2 regions of the Rhizobium sp. FG113 genome follow, and region 2 is predicted to be linked to the other one. Evidence: predicted binding sites of a transcription regulator. Region 2 holds the regulator's gene; the other holds the start of a gene.
What was found. Region 2 encodes PhoB, which activates phosphate uptake and scavenging genes when phosphate is short. Its sites were predicted from a motif close to TGTCATNNANCTGTCAT; they were not measured.
Positions count from the first base shown of each region.

Region 1: the regulator PhoB is predicted to act here: its motif matches at 1,747-1,763, upstream of pstS (phosphate ABC transporter substrate-binding protein PstS).

Region 1 covers NZ_JBMDKV010000004.1:201,585-208,956, reverse strand. The annotation lists gene pstC (phosphate ABC transporter permease subunit PstC) at 1-534, opposite strand, end outside; gene pstS (phosphate ABC transporter substrate-binding protein PstS) at 619-1,641, opposite strand; gene rsmA (16S rRNA (adenine(1518)-N(6)/adenine(1519)-N(6))-dimethyltransferase RsmA) at 1,944-2,771, opposite strand; gene pdxA (4-hydroxythreonine-4-phosphate dehydrogenase PdxA) at 2,771-3,796, opposite strand; gene ACODTZ_RS14005 (SurA N-terminal domain-containing protein) at 3,802-4,752, opposite strand; gene ACODTZ_RS14000 (LPS-assembly protein LptD) at 4,937-7,282, opposite strand; gene lptG (LPS export ABC transporter permease LptG) at 7,282-7,372, opposite strand, start outside.
Region 2 covers NZ_JBMDKV010000002.1:523,344-530,715, forward strand. The annotation lists gene pstA (phosphate ABC transporter permease PstA) at 1-220, shown strand, start outside; gene pstB (phosphate ABC transporter ATP-binding protein PstB) at 235-1,050, shown strand; gene phoU (phosphate signaling complex protein PhoU) at 1,094-1,807, shown strand; gene phoB (phosphate regulon transcriptional regulator PhoB) at 1,844-2,527, shown strand; gene ACODTZ_RS09740 (GcrA family cell cycle regulator) at 2,610-3,155, opposite strand; gene ACODTZ_RS09745 (aspartate aminotransferase family protein) at 3,583-4,779, shown strand; gene argF (ornithine carbamoyltransferase) at 4,827-5,744, shown strand; gene ACODTZ_RS09755 (Hsp33 family molecular chaperone) at 5,837-6,832, shown strand; gene apaG (Co2+/Mg2+ efflux protein ApaG) at 6,851-7,243, opposite strand.

The sequences.
Region 1 (7,372 bases), on a different contig from region 2:
CATGCCGATCCCCATGGGAGCGCCCGAAAACAGCGCGCCAATAACCGGCAGCGGACCGAGCCAGTCGATCAGAACGGGCTGGATATAATCGGCCATGAAGGGCGCGAAGGTGAAGAGGCCCCACATGCCGTAGATGATGCTCGGAATGCCGGCGAGCAATTCGATGGCGCCGCCGATCGGTCCGCGCGCCCAGCGTGGCGCCACTTCGGTGACGAACACCGCTATGCCGAGGCTGATGGGGACGCCGATGATCATCGCGAGCGCCGAGGTGACCAGCGTTCCGTAGATCGGCACGAGGCCGGCGAATTTCTGGGCGACGGGGTCCCATTCGGTGCCGTAGAGGAATTCCAGGCCGAAGGTGCGGAAGGCAAGCAGGCCGCCCCAACCCATGGAGAAGGTCGCCGCCAGAAGCGCGATCAGCACGAACATGCCGCAGCACAGCACGATCGCGGAAAATACCATGTCGCCGGTCACGCCATGGCGACGCTTCACGCCGACACTCTCGGCGCGCTGCGATGCCAAAACTTGGCTCATTGTCTGTTCTCTAATCTTTGAGGGGCAATCAAAGTTAAGCCGGCCGGAAAGCAGAGCTCTCCGGCCGTTTCGACAGTGTGGGGATCAACCCTTGAACTGGGCGGTCCAGTAGGCTTCGATCTGCTTCACGAGGCTATCGGGAAGCGGAACGTAGTCGAGCGAGGAAGCCTGCTTCTGGCCGTTCTCGAGCGCCCACTTGAAGAACTCGAAGGCAGCCTTGGAGCGAGCTTCGTCCTTGGCCTGCTTGTACATGATTGCCCAGGTCGTAGCCGTGACCGGCCAGGCCTTGTCGCCAGGAGCGTTGGTCATGATCAGGTTGAAGTCCTGAGCCTTATCCCATTCGGCGCTGGCTGCGGCAGCGCCGAAGCTCTCGGCGTTCGGCTTCGGATACTTGCCGGCAGCGTTTTCGATGAGGACGTAGGGCAGCTTGTTCTGCAGCGCATAGGCGTATTCGACGTAACCGATCGAGTCCTTCACGCGCGTTACGTAGGCAGCAACACCTTCGTTGCCCTTGCCGCCGATGCCGACAGGCCAGTTGACGGCGGTGCCTTCACCAACCTTGGACTTCCAGTCAGCATTGACCTTCGAGAAGTAGTTGGTCCAGTTGAAGCTGGTGCCCGAACCGTCCGAGCGGTGAACGACGGCGATCTGCGAATCCGGCAGCTTAACGCCCGGGTTCAGGTCGGCGATGGCCTTGTCGTTCCACTTGGTGACGTTGCCGAGGTAGATGTCAGCCAGAACCTTGCCGGTGAGCTTCAGCTCGCCCGACTTGATGCCCTTGACGTTGATGACGGGAACGATGCCGCCAACAACCAGCGGAAACTGGCCGAAGCCGCCATCCGTCAGTTCCTTGGATTCGAGCGGCTTGTCGGAGGCGCCGAAATCGACCGTCGCGGCCTTGATCTGGGCGATACCGCCGCCAGAACCGATCGACTGATAGTTCAGCTTGTCGCCGGTCTTCTTGTTGTAGTCAGCCGACCACTTGGAAAGAACCGGGTAAACGAAGGTGGAGCCGGCGCCGGTGATATCGGCGGCGGAAGCGGAGGCGGCCATGACGGCCGCGAGGCCGATGCCGAAACAGGTCGTCAAAAATCTGTTGGTACGCATAAGGGTTCGCTTTCCTGAAAGCTGAAAAGATGACGGCGAGATCAATAGGGGGCTACTTGTTTGCTTGCGCAACGAGTCTCGCCGGGAACGGGCTATTCCCCAGAGACAACAGTTTCATGACAGTCGATGAGGCAAACCGCATTCACACGATGTTAAAGCGCATCGTTGAGAAAAAGTTGGTTTTCGGTCGCGGAAATACTTGGTTTTCCCAAGTCAAGACGACTGGATTCGTAGTGTTTAACAAGCATAAAAGGCCGCTGCCTTCGCGCAAGCTAACATTGATCTCGGTGAGCGTGGAGGGCTTAGAGGCTGTTTGCCAGGCGGCAGAACTCTTCGACGGAAAGCGTCTCCGCGCGTCTCTGCGGATCGATGCCAGCCTTTTCGAGTAGCTTCTCGCCGCCGATCGGCTTCAGGCTCTGGCGCAGCATCTTGCGGCGCTGGCCAAATGCTGCCTGGGTCACTTTTTCGAGATTGGCGACAGAGCAGGGGATCGGGTTCTCGTTCGGCTTCAGATGCACCACCGTCGAGGTTACTTTCGGCGGAGGTGTGAAGGCCTGCGGCGGGATGTCGAACGCCATGTGAGCGTTCGTACGCCAGCCGCAAAGCACGCCCAGCCGTCCATAGTGATCGTCTTCCTCGTCGGCGACGATACGCAAGCCCACTTCCTTCTGGAACATCAGCGTCAGCGACTGCCAGAACGGCGGCCATTGCTTCGGCAGCAACCAGTTCACCAGGAGCTGGGTCCCGACATTATAGGGAAGGTTGGCGATGATCTTCACCGGTCCCTCAGGCGCCAGCGCCTCGAAGTCGGTGGTCAAAGCGTCGCCTTCGATCACCTCAAGCCGGCCGGGATAATGCGCCGATACTTCGGCAAGCGCCGGCAGACAACGCGGATCGCGCTCGACGGCGATGACCTTCTTGGCGCCGAGTGCAAGGATCGCTCGCGTCAAGCCGCCGGGACCGGGACCGACCTCAAACACCGTCGCGTCTTCGAGCGGGCCCGCGTTGCGCGCCACCTTCTGCGTGAGGTTGAGGTCGAGGATGAAGTTCTGGCCGAGCGCCTTGCGCGCATCCAGGCCATGCCGCCTGATCACGTCGCTCAGCGGCGGCAATCCGTCCAGTGCGGCCATCAGGAATTGCTCTTGGAAACGCGACCGAGGTGTCCGGCGAGCTTCAGTGCGGCAACCAGGCTGCTCTCGCGCGCCAGCCCCTTGCCGGCGATGCCGAAGGCGGTGCCATGGTCGGGCGATGTGCGGATGAAGGGCAGGCCGAGCGTCACGTTGACGGCATCGTCGAATCCGAGCGCCTTGGCCGGGATCAGAGCCTGGTCGTGATACATGCAGACCGCCACGTCGTAGCGCGCGCGTGCCTCGTCATGGAACATGGTGTCGGCGGGCAGGGGGCCGATCGCATCGATGCCTTCTGCGCGAAGGAACTGGATCGCGGGGTGGATCACACTGGCGTCTTCCTTGCCGATGGCGCCATCTTCGCCGGCATGCGGATTGAGGCCCGCGACGGCAAGGCGTGGATTGGTGATGCCAAAACGCTGGACGAGATCGGCATGCGCGATCCGGCAGGTCTCGACGATCAACTCCGCTGTCAGCGCCTGCGACACATCCTTGATCGGGATGTGGATCGTGACGGGGATCGTGCGAAGCTTCGGTCCGGCGAGCATCATGACGGGTGTCACGGGCGTGCCGGTCACGCGTTTCGCAAGCTCGGCCAGAAACTCGGTATGTCCGGGAAAACGGAAACCGCTCTCATAGAGAACGGACTTGGCGATCGGGTTAGTGACGACGCCGAGTGCTTCGCCGCTGATCGTCAGCGACACAGCCTGCTCGATCGCTGCAATCGTCCCTCGGGCCGTCGCGACATGCGCTTCGCCGGCGATGACTTCAATTCCTGCGGGGATCGGCAGAACGGGAACGGCATCGGCGAAGACGTCGATTGCGCTAGCGCAATCGGTCTCGCGGATCGCGACAGTCAGATCCAGCATCCGCGCGCGGGTGGCAAGGACGTCAGGATCACCGATGAAAATAAAAGGCGGCAGGCCAAGCTCGCGGCGGCGCAGCCAGGCCATCAATGTGACGTCAGGGCCGATCCCGGCGGGATCGCCCTGGCTCAGTGCAAGCGGACGGGAAAACGCGAGCGTCATCGACATCAGCGGCGAACGATCTGCGCTTTTTTGCGCAGTTCGTCGAGATACTTGGTCGCGTTGGCGTTTTCCGGCGGCGCGTTCTTGTCCTTGGCCTTGTTCAGATCTTCTTCACGGAAGACCATTTCGGCTGCCTGATCGTCAGAGACCTGGCGCTGGCTGCAGATTGCGAGATATTCGACGCCCTTTTCGGTCACGCGCGTTGCCGTGGTGTTGCCCTTGGCCTGTTCGACCAGCGGCTTCCACTCAGGCGGCAGTTCCGGCGCCAGCATGCGGCCGAGGTCGCGAACGGAAACGTCACGCATCGTGGCGGCGAAAACCTTCGCCTGTTCGCAACCCGGATACTTCGAGCGCGAGGCTTCCGCTTCGCTCTTGCGCTTGCCGACGATACCCTTCTTGCTGGCGGGCACGACGAAGATCATCTGCTGCAGGATATACTCGGTGGTCTCCGGCTTCTGCTTGTTGTTTTCCATCATGCGGGCAACGAGGTCGGCGTTCGACATCTTGTTGCTGTTGCCATAGCGTGCGTTGACGAGGCGCGGCCAGCTCATCTGTACGGCGATGAACGCCTTGAAGTGATCGACGCCGACGCCTGCCTGGTTGAGGATCTGCGTCATCTGCGCTGTCGTCAGCTTGTTGCCGGTGGCAAAGCGCGCGAAGGAAGCATCAACGTCGTCCTTGGACACCGACATGCGGACGCGGGAGATTTCCTGTTCCTTCAACGTCTGCTCGATAAGCTGGTCTTCAGCAGCCTTGGCATCCGCCTTTTGATGCTGCAGGCGCAGGAAGGCCTGGCGCTTGGCCACGTCACCGCTGGTGAGAGCCGTCCCGTTGACGACCACTCGGACTTCGCTCGCGGCATAGGCCATGTTGGCCTTCGGCAGTGCCAAGCCAGCGACAGTGGCGAACGCCAAGCCTGCGATCATCGTTCTTACGGTGTTCTTCGCGCCAATCATCTGTCGACCCTTCCCATTGACGCCGCGCTTTCGCGTCGCGGCGCGCCTATCTTACCGAGATAACGTCAGCGTTGCTGCCTTCGAGACGCAGCAGCATATGCCGCATATATCCAATGGCCACAATGTCCTGCATAGCGTTACGGCGAAAGAAAGGCCCCTTTCTTTCGCCGTGCTACAAAATCGATCAGTTGTTGTAGATGTTACCGTATCCGAGCTCGCTGGCATCACCGACATTGATGTCGCCAAGCGTACGGAATGTCAGCCTCGCGCCGATCGTCCAATCGCTTGCCGACTGGTCGCTGGTGTCGCGCTTGTCGGAGTAGGCGATGGTAAAGATCGTGCACTCGTCCTCGTATGTGAGGCCGATGGTCTGGCGCGTGAACGTGTTGTTGTTCAGATCGTAGGCGATACCGCCGAAGATCGACCAGTAGTCCTTGAACTTGACCCGAGCGCGCGTCTGGAGTTCGTCGTTATCCGTGTCGTAGCCATATTCCGGCTGCGCGGAGACGTGCGTGTAGAGAAGCTGGCTCTGGAACGCGTCCGTCTCGAAGCCGGCCGTCAGGTCGCCGCGGCGAAGCTCGAAGCTCTTTTCGTCGAGGCGGTACGAAGCGGCGAATGCAAAGCCCTGCGGCGTCTCGATACCGCCGAGACCGACATAGTCGGACCGCGTGGTTTCAAGGCCGGAATCGGCTCCGACATTGACGAGATCGTCGGTGTCGAACGAGTTCTGTCCGCCCAGCTGGAAGGACTGGCCGAAGATGCCGTGCAGCTTGTAGCCGTTGTCGAAGGTGCCGGTGTACTGGAAGCCAACGTTAGCGCGTGTGCCGCCTTCAATACGGTCGTAACCGGAGAACTTGTCGCGTTCGAACAGATTGGTCGCATCGAAGACGAGGCTCTGCGCGTCTTCGTTCGGAAGCCTGCCGGCCAGCGATTCGTTCGGGCGCGCATAGATCTGCATGATCGGCTCGAACACATGCGTGCTGTTGTCGGTGGTGGCGAGGATCGGATAGCGAACTTCCAGGCCGGCCGTCACCATGCCACGCGTTGCGGCATCGCTCGTGTCGTAGTTGCCGCCATAACCGACCGGGTCGTCCATGTTGAGCGCCAGCGCGTCGCCGCGAGCCGAAAGCAGCGGCGTGATCAGAACGCCGGCGGGCGTCACGAATGTACGCTTCCACGTCAGTTCGCCAGTCAGGCGCGACGTCTGGCCGCTAAGGCCACGGTATCGATCGAAGCCGGCGACATCGTAGAAATCGTCGTGCCCGCGCGAGATATTGGTGAAGTTCACGTCGGCCGAGACTTCGCCGCCGGCAAGCGGCTGCGGCGCCACGTAGTGATAGTCCATCACCGGATAGACGATCGCCTGCTTCTTCTCGGCGGTGTTCGAAGGATCGGCGTCCTGCACGTCGAAATAGAAGGAGCGCAGGTCGAAGTAGTTCCGCTTACCGAGACCGGTCAGGTAGATCTGGTTGGTCTGCGTCGAGTTGTCGTAGCCCTTGAGCTTGTAGGTGCGCGAGAAGTTATTGTCGCTCTGCACCATTACATCCCAGCCGAAAGACCAGCGCGGATTGATCTGGAAGGCGCCCTTCGAGGCGATCATGCCGCGAGCATCGTTCTGCGCGTCGCTGGTTCCTTCAGTGAAGGTGCTGGAATTCATCTGGCTGATACCGGCCACGCGCAGAGTGTGCGTGCCGTTCTCGAAACGCTGGCGGAATTCGGCGTCGGCCAGGAAGCCCTGCGTCGTGTATCCCGTACCCGTCACCGTCGCGTCCATGCTGGGCGAGATCACGTAATAGTAGGGGACAGATAGGCCGAAGCCGAGATTCTGCGCGCTGACGAAGCTCGGGAACAGGAAGCCGGACTTGCGCTTGACGGTGTTGTCGGGAACGACGAGCCAAGGAACATAGGCGATCGGATGGCCGAGCAGCTCCATGCGCGCGTGCTCGAGACGAATCGTGTGCTTCTCGCCGTTCTGAATTACCCGTTCGGCCTTCACCTGCCAGAATGGCGGTTTCTCGGGCTTCTCCGCGCAGGGCAGACAGGCTGTGTAGACGCCCTTGTTGAGAATCATCTCCGTGCCGCCGACCCGCTCGCCGGTTTCGGCGACGATGCGCGTGTTGTCGGGTGTCTCGATTCGAAGCGAATTGATGAAGCCGTTGGCGAAGTCATCGGTGACGTCGAGCTTGTCGGAATACATGCGCGTGCCGTCTGGGCTGACGAGCTCGACATTGCCGAGCGCCATCATCCGGCCGGTCTTCTGATTGTACTCGACTCGCTGCGAGACCATCTTGTAGCCGGCGTAATTGATCTGCACGCCACCTACGGCCGAAACGACCTCGGCATCTTTGTTATAGACGAGCTCATTGGCCGAAAGAAGCATCTTGGCTTCCTTCGAGACATTGGGCTTCATGTTTTGCAAAGCGTCTTGCGCAATGGCAACGGGCACGTTGCCGGTATAGCTGCACAGGGCTACGCCTGCGAACAGGGCAACCAACTGCTTACGAACACTTTTGCGGTTGCCTGCCGCCACTAGCCATCCTCCTGATGAAGCAGAATTGTTGCACCCAAAGCCAAGGCGACGATGACCGGAATCCACGTCGCCACGAAAGGCGGGACAACC
Region 2 (7,372 bases):
GCTGCTCCTGATCGGCATGGTCGCCTTCGTCGCCAATGCGCCTGCCACCCCGATGGATCCCTCCACGGCTCTGCCGGTGCAGGTTTACATGTGGGCAAACGAAGCCGAACGCGCCTTTGTCGAGCGCACGTCCGGCGCCATCATCGTCCTGCTCCTGTTCCTGATCGTCATGAACCTCGGAGCCATCCTCTTGCGTCGTCGCTTTGAGCGCCGCTGGTAAACGGAGTAAACATCATGAACATGTTGACGGAAGCAGCAGTTGAGAAGGCGCTAGACCAGAAGATGAATACCATTCCGTATAAAATGATCGGCCAGGACGTCTCGGTTTACTACGGCGAGAAGCGTGCGCTTTTCGACGTGAAGCTGAACATCCGCGAAAACACCGTGACGGCTCTCATCGGTCCGTCGGGCTGCGGCAAGTCCACCTTCCTGCGCAGCCTGAACCGCATGAACGACACGATCGACAACTGCCGCGTCACCGGCAAGATCACGCTCGATGGCGATGATATCTACGATCCGGATATCGACGTCGTCGAACTGCGCGCCCGCGTCGGCATGGTGTTCCAGAAGCCGAACCCGTTCCCGAAGTCGATCTACGAAAACGTCGCCTACGGCCCGCGCATCCACGGTCTCGCCAAGGCGAAGGCCGACATGGACGTCATCGTCGAGCAGAGCCTGCAGCGCGCCGGCCTGTGGAACGAAGTCAAGGACCGCGTGCATGAAGGCGGCACCGGCCTCTCGGGTGGTCAGCAGCAGCGTCTGTGCATCGCCCGCGCGATTGCCGTCAGCCCCGAGGTCATCCTCATGGACGAGCCCTGCTCGGCGCTCGACCCGATCGCGACCGCCAAGGTCGAGGAGCTCATCCACGAGCTGCGCGAAGCCTACACGATCGTCATCGTCACGCATTCGATGCAGCAGGCAGCCCGCGTCTCGCAGCGCACCGCCATGTTCCACCTCGGCAACCTCGTCGAGGAGAACGATACCGACAAGATGTTCACCAACCCGGATGATCCGCGCACCCAGGATTACATCATGGGCCGCTTCGGCTGATCTCCGAAACCGGTAAACCTCAGGACATTCAAGGATAAGCCCCATGGCATCGACACATATCTATTCCGCCTATGACGATGATCTCAAGTTCCTGACGCGCCGCATCTCCGAAATGGGCGGCCTCGCGGAACAGATGGTCGGCGACGCTGTTCGCGCGCTCGTCAACGGCGACACTTCGCTCGCCCAGAAGGTCATCTCCGACGACGTGATCCTCGATCACGCCGAGCGCGAGATCGGCGAGAAGGCGATCATCACCATCGCCCGCCGCCAGCCGATGGCTGCCGATCTTCGCGAAATCATGGGCTCGATCCGCATCGCGGCCGATCTCGAGCGCGTCGGCGATCTCGGCAAGAACACTGCCAAGCGCGTCATCGCGGTCCAGAGCACCGGCGTTCCGCGCAAGCTCGCCCGTGGCCTCGAGCATCTCTCCGAACTGGCGCTCGTCCAGCTCAAGGAAGTTCTCGACGTCTACACCAGCCGCGTTGCCGACCGCGCCAAGTCGATCCGCGAGCGCGATGAGGAAATCGACGCGATGTACACCTCGCTGTTCCGCGAGATGCTGACCTACATGATGGAAGATCCGCGCAACATCACCAGCTGCACGCATCTTCTCTTCTGCGCCAAGAACATCGAGCGCATCGGCGACCACGCCACCAACATCGCAGAGACCATCTACTACATGGCTACCGGCGCCCAGCCGGAAGGCGAACGTCCGAAGGACGACACCGCCAACACCGTCGGCGCGGTCACGGAATAAGCGTTCCGGACCCACGCCCCCAGGAGACCGAGACGAATGATCCCAAGAGTAGCAGTCGTTGAAGACGAAGAAGCACTGAGCGTGCTTCTTCGCTATAACCTTGAGGCCGAAGGCTTCGAAGTCGATACCATCCTTCGCGGTGACGAGGCCGAGATCCGGTTGCAGGAACGCACGCCGGACCTTTTGATCCTCGATTGGATGTTGCCCGGCGTATCCGGCATCGAGCTGTGCCGTCGCCTGCGCATGCGCCCGGAGACGGAGCGCCTGCCGATCATCATGCTGACCGCCCGTGGCGAGGAAAGCGAACGCGTTCGCGGCCTGTCGACCGGCGCCGATGACTATGTCGTCAAGCCGTTCTCGACGCCTGAGCTCGTCGCCCGCGTCAAGGCGATGCTGCGCCGCGCCAAGCCGGAAGTGCTCTCCTCGTTGCTGAAGTGCGGCGATATCGAGCTCGATCGCGAAACCCATCGCGTTCACCGCAAGAGCCGCGAAGTCCGCCTCGGACCGACCGAATTCCGCCTCCTGGAATTCCTGATGTCGTCGCCCGGCCGCGTCTTCTCCCGCTCGCAGCTGCTCGATGGCGTCTGGGGCCATGACATTTATGTCGACGAGCGCACCGTCGACGTTCACGTCGGCCGCCTGCGCAAGGCGCTCAACTTCTCGAACATGCAGGATGTCATCCGCACCGTTCGCGGCGCTGGTTATTCGATGGAAGCGTAAGGCGCTTCCATTTCATCCGATCCAACGAAAAACGGGCCCCGCGAGGGCCCGTTTTCTTGTGTTCCTTATCCGGCTTTCCGGGTCATGCGACCCGGTTGGCGGCCTTGCGGCGCTCGTTGACCGGCTGGTAGGCCATCCGCTGGTGGTAGGTGCAGTATGGCGAGTTGTCAGGGGACTCGCAGCCGCAGAAGTGAAAGTCATCCGTCAGCGGATCGCCGACCGGCCACTTGCACGTACGCTCGGTCAGTTCCGTAAGGCCGAGGCGGCGCGAGATCGGAACGACAACGTTGGAAGCCGGACGGTAACGGACTTCCTCGATCGCATCGATGTCCATCTCTTCCTTGAGAGCCACTGCGCCCTGCGGGCGGGCAACGGCGCGGCTTGGCGAGATGCGTGCGGAATTGAAGTTGCTGGCGGGGCGGGGCGTCGAAACCGCCGGGCGCTTCGGCGCCCGGGTCGCGGTCGTCGTGCCGCCGGCCTTGGCGCGGCCAGGCAGGTTCAGACGGTGGACCTTGCCGATGACGGCGTTGCGGCTTACACCGCCAAGTTGTGCCGCAATCTGGCTGGCGCTCAGGCCTTCGGCCCAAAGCTTCTTCAGTCTTTCAACGCGCTCGTCTGTCCAGTTCATGCCCTGTCTCCGCCTTATTGCGTTGGTGTAGGCAGAATCCCTCACCCATGGCACGGACGTGTCCGGACCAAGAAACGCTTGCTCGATTTTGGTGACTAGTTCCGCCGCATGCAGTCTAGTAATTGAGTTTTAACCTAGAGTGAGGGCGACTCCGTGACAAGAGTCGGTTGAATCGCGGCGAATCGATTTCTCGGTTTTCCCCAACTTGCTGGGTGAGAGAGTCATTTCTGCAACATTAGCTGTTGATAGCTCACCGGCACCCCGATGCTTGCTTGACGCATGCGACAAAAGCTCAGTTTTGTTGACATCGCACTGCGAAAAGACAATAGTGCCCCTCGCCGCCGAAAGGCGGCATTTTTCATTTCCGGGCACCCGCTTTTTAGCCGGAGTCCGGGCGATTATTGAGCGAATGACAGGAGATCGCGCCATGGCTGAAGCCGCGCCGCTTTATGATACCTACTCTCGTGCCCCGCTGCGGTTCGAGCGAGGAGAGGGCGTGTGGCTGATCACCGAAACTGGCGAGCGATATCTCGATTTCGGCGCGGGCGTTGCCGTGACCTCCGTCGGCCATAGCAATCCGCATGTCGTCGGAGCACTGAAGGATCAGGCCGATAAGGTTTGGCACCTTTCCAACATTTACGAGATCCCCGGTCAGGAGCGCCTCGCCAAGCGGCTTACGGATGCAACCTTCGCGGATAAGGTGTTCTTCACCAACTCCGGCGCCGAGGCGCTGGAATGCGCGATCAAGACCGCGCGCCGCTACCAGTATTCGAAGGGCCATCCCGAGCGCTTCCACATCATCACCTTCGAAGGTGCCTTCCACGGCCGCACGCTGGCGACGATCGCTGCCGGCGGCCAGGAGAAGTATCTCGAAGGCTTCGGCCCCAAGGCACCCGGTTTCGACCAGGTTCCCTTCGGTGATATCGAGGCCGTTCGCGCTGCGATCACCGATGCCACGGCCGGCATCCTGATCGAGCCGGTACAGGGTGAGGGCGGTATCCGCCCTGCGACCGTGGAGTTCATGAAGGCGCTGCGCCAGCTCTGCGATGAAAACGGCCTGCTTCTGATCCTGGACGAGGTTCAGACCGGCGTCGGCCGTACAGGCAAGCTCTTTGCTTATGAGCGGTTGGGCGTAACGCCGGACATTCTGGCCGCCGCCAAGGGCATCGGCGGTGGTTTCCCGCTCGGCGCCTGCCTTGCAACGGCTGAAGCAGCCTCCGGCATGAAGGCCGGCACCCATGGCTCGACCTATGGCGGCAACCCGCTTGCCATGGCTGTCGGCAATGCCGTGCTCGATGTGATCCTTGAGGAAGGCTTCCTGCAGCACGTCAGCGACGTGGCACTCGTCTTCCGCCAGGGGCTCGCATCGCTGAAGGACCGCTTCCCCGATGTGATCGAGGATGTCAGGGGCGAAGGCCTGATGCTTGGCGTCAAGGCGGCTGTTCCGTCGGCTGAGCTCCTGCAGGCCATCCGCGCTGCCAACCTGCTGGCCATTCCGGCCGGCGACAATGTCATCCGTTTGCTTCCTCCGCTCGTCGTCACCGCCGACGAAGCCCGCGAAGGCCTCGCACGCCTGGAGCGTGCCGCCGAGAGCGTGCGCGCCAAGGCAAAGAAGACGGCTTGAATGGATGGATGCCCGGCCGGATGGCGGGCGCAACAGGTTAAAGACAGATGGCTTCCCCAAAACACTTTCTCGATCTTTCCGCGGTAACCTCCTCCGACCTCAGGGTCATCATGGATGACGCCAAGACCCGCAAGCAGGCCTTCAAGGCCGGCCAGGGCGACAAGCCGCTGGCAGGCAAGATGCTGGCGATGATCTTCGAAAAGCCCTCGACGCGTACCCGCGTCTCCTTTGACGTCGGCATGCGCCAGCTCGGTGGCGAGACGCTGTTCCTTTCAGGCACCGAAATGCAGCTCGGCCGCGCCGAAACGATTGGCGATACCGCGAAGGTCCTGTCGCGCTATGTCGACGCAATCATGATCCGCACCACCGACCATGCGCGCATGCTGGAGCTCGCCGAACACGCGACGGTTCCCGTCATCAACGCTTTGACGGATGACACCCATCCCTGCCAGATCATGGCCGATATCATGACCTTCGAAGAGCATCGCGGCCCCATCAAGGGCAAGACGATTGCCTGGATGGGCGATGGCAACAACGTGCTGCATTCGCTGGTCGAAGGCGCTGCCCGTTTCGGCTATCGCATGAACATGGCGGTACCCCTTGGTTCCGAGCCGAAGGATCACTATCTGAACTGGGCCCGCAATGAGGGCGCCGAGATCATGCTGAGCCATGATGCAGACCGTGCGGTCGCCGGCGCCGATTGCGTGGTGACCGATACCTGGGTCTCCATGAATCAGGAACATCGGGCCCGGGGTCACAACGTCTTCCAGCCTTATCAGGTCAATTCGGCTTTGATGGCACAGGCCGACAAGGATGCATTGTTCATGCATTGCCTGCCGGCCCATCGTGGTGAGGAAGTTACCGACGAAGTGATCGACGGCCCGCAATCCGTGGTCTTCGATGAAGCGGAAAACCGTCTTCATGCGCAGAAGTCGATTCTTGCTTGGTGCCTGGGCGCGATCTGAACCATACTGGAGGCCACATCGGGCCGGACAGGCCCGTGGCCGCGCTGGCGGATGGACGGGCTCGTCCGCTGCCCTCAGACTAGGAGAAGACCATGGCAGAAGCTGCAGCCACCCTCGGCGAATTCGATTTCGCCGGCGATGATCATGTCGTTCCGTTTCAGGTGGAAGGCCTGGATGTGCGCGGTCGCGCTGTCCAGCTCGGCCCGATGCTGGATGCGATCCTCGATCGCCACAACTATCCCGCACCCGTCGCCCGCCTGCTGGCCGAAGTCATCGCGCTGACGGTGCTGCTTGGCACGTCGCTGAAGTTCGAAGGCAAGTTCACCGTCCAGACCAAGAGCGACGGCCCGGTCGATCTGCTTGTCGCCGATTTCTCGACGCCCGAGAACGTGCGCGCCTATGCCCGCTTCGACCAGACGCTTCTGGACGAGGCAGTTGCCGCCGGGCGCGCCGAGCCCGAGCACCTGCTCGGCAAGGGCATGCTGGCGTTCACCATCGACCAGGGCAAGTTCAGCCAGCCTTACCAGGGCATCGTCGCGCTCGACGGCGCCACGCTGGAGGATATAGCCGGCACCTACTTCCGCCAGTCGGAGCAGATCCCGACGCGCGTGCGCCTCGCCGCCGCCGAACTGTTCGATCGCGACGAAGCGGGCAAGCCGCGTCATCGCTGGCGGGCAGGGGGCCTCGTTGCCCAGTTCCTGCCGGAAGCGCCCGAGCGCATGCGTCAGGCTGACCTGCACGGCGGCGATGGCGATGAAGGTACCGTCCAGCATGCGGAAGACGATGCCTGGGCCGAAGCGCGTTCGCTGGTGGAAACCATTGACGCCGACGAGCTGACCGATCCGCAGGTCGGCGTCGAGCGCCTGCTGTTCCGGCTGTTCCACGAGCGCGGTGTGCGCGTTTACGAGCCGCGCGAAGTGTTCGACCGCTGCTCCTGCTCGCGCGAGAAGATCAAGGGCGTGCTGAAGGGCTTCTCCGCCGAGGAAATCGAGGCGAGCCAGGAAGAGGGCAAGATCGCGGTCACCTGCGAGTTCTGCTCGACGACCTATCGTTTCGAGGCCGAAGAGCTCGCGCAGGCGGCTGAGTAACCTGCGACGAAACGAAGGTTAGTTCAGCACTCTGAGCAGGCCGGGTGAATCAAGAGAGAAGGCGGGGATTTCCACCTGGAAGACCTCGCCTTTATCGGTTTCCATCTGGTAGTGGCCGAACATCAGGCCCGATGGCGTATCGAGAGGGCAGCCCGATGAATACTCGTAGGTATCACCAGGGCTGAGCGTCGGCTGTTCGCCGACAACGCCGGCGCCGCTCACTTCATCGACGACGCCGTTCTGGTCGGTGATGTTCCAGTAGCGGTTGACGAGACGTACCGTGAGGTCGGAATTATTGCTGATGACGATGCGGTAGCCCCACACATAGCGGTCGTCGTCCGGGTCGGATTGCTCCTCCAGGTAAAAGGGCTCGACCACCACTTCAATATCTCGTGTCAGGGCGCGGTACATGCCTACACCATAATAAGAATACCTTACTGGTATCTTATAAGAGGTGCGGCAGGTCAATAAACCAGGCCGGAATCCGCAATCAATTGGCTGTAAGCGCGAAAAATTCGCGCGTTAAGACTAATGCTACTC